Regions from separate parts of the Vogesella amnigena genome, predicted to be linked through region 2. Evidence: predicted binding sites of a transcription regulator. Region 2 holds the regulator's gene; the other holds the start of a gene.

Region 1 (2,393 bases), on a different contig from region 2:
AGAGGTGCACTATGTCCCCTGAGTGGATCACCCCGGAGTGGCCGCTGCCGGCCGGCGTTGGCAGCCTGATCACCACTCGCGCCGGCGGCGTGAGCCCTGCCCCGTACCACAGCCTGAACCTGGGCGACCACGTGGGTGACGATGCGGCCAACGTGACAGCCAACCGTGCTGCGCTGCGCGACCACCTGCCGGCCGAGCCGGCCTGGCTGCAGCAGGTGCACGGCACCGTGGTGGTGGATGCCGCCAGCGTGGCGCCGGGCAGCAAGGTGCAGGCCGACGCCAGCTTCAGCCGCACCCCCGGCACCGTATGCGCCATCATGACCGCCGACTGCCTGCCGGTGCTGCTGGCCGACCGTGCCGGCACCGTGGTGGGCGCTGCGCATGCCGGCTGGCGCGGGCTGTGCAATGGCGTGATCGAGGCCACCGTGCAGGCCATGAACGAACCGGCGGCCAACCTTATCGCCTACCTTGGCCCGGCCATTGGCCCGGATGCCTTCGAGGTGGGGGGCGAGGTGCGTGACGCCTTCCTGGCGCATGATATCCATGCGGTGGAAGCCTTTACCCCGATTGGCGACGGCAAATACCTCGCCGACATCTACCAGCTGGCACGCCAGCGCCTGGCCACACTGGGCATCAGCGAGGTATACGGCGGCGACTACTGCACGGTAATCGACCGCGAACGCTTCTTCTCCTACCGCCGCGACCAGGTAACTGGCCGCATGGCCAGTCTGATCTGGCTCAAGTAGACACAATATCTTGTGCCCGGCTGCGAGCAAGGTGCATCACTCGCACCCTGCCGGACCCGGCCGAGCCGGGCCGCTCCGGCTAAGTCATTGAATCGGCAGTCTCCTTGTTTGTAAAACAAAGCCCTTTCGCCCAGCGAAAGGGCTTTGTCATTGGCCACACACAATATCTTGTGTGCGGCGCGCGGCCTTGACCGCCCTTTGTTGCGTTTTGGGCGTATCGAAATCGCCACAATGCCATTTATTGCCACGCCGTCCTTGATGCGGAGCAGGCCGCAAAGCCTTGATGCAACAGGCATGTCGCGCCGACGCCACCAGGGCAGAAAAATTTCCTGAAAATACCGAACCAGCCTGCAAGCCAATACTGGCGCGGATTTCGGTTTTTCACCCGGCTGTCAAGACTTGTTCTGACGCCCCTTCACCACTAGAATTTGCGTCGTTTTCCGGTGCCAACCCACTATATTGTGTTTGTGCACAGCTGGCTCACAGCTTTTCAACAGAATTGTCCACAGCCGGCGCCATAACCTCGCGCCCTGCCCGGCCCACCTGCCGGGCAAGGCCGCCAACGGGTAGTCAGCCCGACGCCGCACATGCGGCCAACGTGATGGCCGCCCGCCAGCGGGCCGTCAGGTCGATACGAATAACCACCCCACCACGAGGGAAAGACAATGCCACTGACCACTACCGAAGCGAACACCGCCGCCGAACTGGGTCGCGCCGCCGCGCCGCAGGCTGATTTCAGCCAGTACAAGACCATTCGTCGCAACGGCGCCGTTGTTGCATTCGAGCCGGTGAAGATCTCCATCGCCATGACCAAGGCCTTCCTGGCCGTGCTGGGCGCCGAGAGCGTGAACTCCGCCAGCATCCGCGACAAGGTTGCCCAGCTCACCGAAGGCGTGGTCAATGCGCTGATGCGTCGCAAGCCGGAAGGCGGCGCCATCCATATCGAAGACATCCAGGACCAGGTAGAGCTGTCCATGATGCGTGCCGGCGAGCACGACGTGGCCCGCGCCTACGTGCTGTACCGCGAGCAGCGTTCGCAGGAACGCGCCTCCCGTGGCGAAGCGCTGCACCAGATCCAGATCAACGTAGTACGCAAGGATGGCCGCAAGCTGCCGCTGGACATCGCCAAACTGCGCGGCACCATTGAAGCCGCCTGCGTGGGCCTGGCCAACACCGATGTGGACGCCATCCTGTCCGAGACCTTGAAGAACATCTACGACGGCGTATCGGAAGAAGAAGTCAACAAGTCCGCCATTCTGGCCGCCCGCGCACTGATCGAGCAGGACCCGGCTTACGACTACGTAACCGCCCGCCTGCTGCTGGGCAACATCCGCCTGGAAATCCTGGGCGAGGCCATCAGCCAGGCCGAGATGGACACCCACTACCCGCTGTACTTCCCGGACTTCATCAAGAAAGGCATTGCCGCCGAGCTGCTGGATGAAAAACTGGGCGAGTTCGACCTGAAAAAACTGGGTGCCGCGCTGAAGCCGGAACGCGACCTGCAGTTCGGCTACCTGGGCCTGCAGACCCTGTACGACCGCTACTTCCTCCACGTGGACGGTACCCGCATCGAAATGCCGCAGGCGTTCTACATGCGCGTGGCCATGGGCCTGGCGCTGAACGAAGTGAGCCGCGAAGAACGCGCCA
Region 2 (2,393 bases):
CGATCAGCCGCTCGGCACATGGCGGCGTGCGGCCGTGGTGGCTGCACGGTTCCAGCGTCACATAGGCGGTGGCACCGGCCGGGCTCAGGCCGCGCGCATGGCAATCCTTGATCGCCTGGATCTCGGCATGGTCGCCGCCTACCTGCAAGGTGGCGCCCTCGCCAATCACCACGCCGTCGCGTACCAGTACACAGCCCACGCCGGGGTTTGGCGCAGCACGGCGAGTGGCGGCAGCAGCCAGGCGCAACGCCTGCTGCATGTAGCGGTGATCATCGGCGGAGAAGCTCATGGCTGTGCGGCCCACTCGCCCTGCAGCAGGCTATAGATGCGGGCATCCCAGAAGCGGTCGCGAATATGCAGGTAGCCGCGCAGCACGCCTTCCTGATGGAAGCCCATGCGCTCTGCTACCGCACAGCTGCGCAGGTTGGCCGCAGCGGTGATGATTTCCAGCCGGTGCAGGCCCAATTGCTGGAAAGCGATAGCCAGCAACTGCTGCAGTGCCTGCGGCAGGATGCCATGGCCGACGAAAGCATCGCCCAGCCAGTAGCCCAGACTGGCGCGCTTGTCCTGATGGCTGATGTCGTGCAGATCGCACATGCCCGCCGGGACATCATCAATCAGGATCAGCCAGGTACGCGCGCTACCCACGCTACTTTCGCAGGCGCGCAACTGCAGGAAATCGCGCACGTCTTGCTCGCTGCGGGCATTTTCCACCCACGGCAACCACTGCCCCAGCGCATCGCGGCTAGTGTTGACCAGATGGTAAAGCTGGCCAGCGTGGCGTTCTTCGGCATCGCACAACGTGATGCGGGATGTGGTCATGACAGGCCCCATGGCAGATCGGAGAGTGTTTACAAAGCCCGAGAACAGGAAGGCTGCCGACACCATGACTCCACTGGATCGACCCGGTCATCCTAGGGCAGGCAGCCGCTACACGCAGAGCCTAGCGGCAGCTTGCACAGCGGGCAGCCGCAAAAGGCAACGGGCCGCAGCATGGCGGCGGCACGGCCAGGCATCAGGGTTTCTTCTGAATTTCCTTGATGGCATCGCTGAACTCGGCGATGTCCTGAAAGCTCTTGTATACCGAGGCGAAACGCACGTAGGCCACCTTGTCCAGCTTGGCCAGTTCACTCATCACCATTTCGCCGATCTGGCGGCTGGACACCTCGCGCTCGCCCAGCTGCAACAGACGCTGGCAGATGCGATCGATGGCGTCGTCCACCAGCGGAGTGGACACCGGGCGCTTGTGCAGCGCGCGCATGAAGCTGGTGCGCACCCGCTCCACGTCGAAATCGATGCGATGGCCACCGGCCTTCACTACCTGCGGCATGCGCACATCGGCAGTCTCGAAGGTGGTGAAACGCTTCTCGCAGGCAAGACAGCGGCGGCGGCGGCGAATGGTGCTGCCGTCATCGCTGACGCGGGAATCCACCACCTGGGTATCCATACCACCGCAGAAAGGACATTTCATTGTTTTACATCTCGCTTGCTGGCCATAGCGGAATGTTATCAGCAAACCCGCTGTCAATTTAAGAGCCTGTTGATGATCTTTTTACCGCTATCTCCAAAAGATCATCAACCGCCGCCAAGCATCGCCAAGTGGTGGTTTTGGCAACCCATCATCCCGAATGCAAAACGGGCCGCCGCTGGCGACCCGTTGCAATGCATGCGGCCAACTCGCTTAACGGGTCATGAGCCAGTCCACATAGCGATCCACGCCCTGCTCCACGGTGAGCATCGGCTCCTGGTAGCCGGCCTCGCGCAGCTTGCCGATATCGGCTTGGGTAAAGCTCTGGTACTTGCCCTTCAGCGCCTCCGGGAAGTCGATGTACTCCAGGATGCCCTGCTGCACCAGCTCGGCCAGGCTCAGCGCCGGCTTGCCTTCGTGGCGGCGGCAGGCATTGACGGTGGCCACCGCCACGTCGTTGAACGGCTGCGCGCGGCCGGAGCCGAGGTTGAAGATGCCACTCTGGTCGGGGTTATCCAGGAAGTACAGGTTCACCTTCACCACGTCTTCCACCGACACAAAGTCGCGGCTCTGGGTGCCGTTGGCGTAACCGTCGTAGCCGCCGAACAGCTTCACCTTGCCGGTTTCGCGGTACTGGTTGAAGTTGTGGAACGCCACCGAGGCCATGCGGCCCTTGTGCTGCTCCTGCGGGCCGTAGACGTTGAAGTAGCGGAAGCCGGCCACCTGGGCGGTAAGACCTTCGCGCATGCGGCGACGCAGCACCTGGTCGAACAGGAACTTGGAGTAGCCGTAAACGTTGAGCGGGCCTTCGTACTGGCGGTCTTCCTTGAACACCGTGCCCTTGCCGTAGGTGGCGGCACTGGAGGCGTACAGCAGCGGCACGGACTCGGCCTGGCAGAATTCGAACAGCTCCAGCGTGTACTGG

What was found. Region 2 encodes NrdR, which represses ribonucleotide reductase genes. Its sites were predicted from a motif close to AAANACNATATATNGTNTTT; they were not measured.
Region 1: ACFOKJ_RS03290 (ribonucleoside-diphosphate reductase subunit alpha) is a predicted target of NrdR. The motif match lies at 1,194-1,213, and genes of this name have one in related genera.

The regions. Positions count from the first base shown of each region.
Region 1 is NZ_JBHRYH010000008.1:35,192-37,584, forward strand. It holds gene rluD (23S rRNA pseudouridine(1911/1915/1917) synthase RluD) at 1-22, shown strand, start outside; gene pgeF (peptidoglycan editing factor PgeF) at 12-746, shown strand; gene ACFOKJ_RS03290 (ribonucleoside-diphosphate reductase subunit alpha) at 1,412-2,393, shown strand, end outside.
Region 2 is NZ_JBHRYH010000005.1:116,034-118,426, forward strand. It holds gene ribD (bifunctional diaminohydroxyphosphoribosylaminopyrimidine deaminase/5-amino-6-(5-phosphoribosylamino)uracil reductase RibD) at 1-289, opposite strand, end outside; gene ACFOKJ_RS02325 (GNAT family N-acetyltransferase) at 286-822, opposite strand; gene nrdR (transcriptional regulator NrdR) at 1,016-1,471, opposite strand; gene rfaD (ADP-glyceromanno-heptose 6-epimerase) at 1,682-2,393, opposite strand, start outside.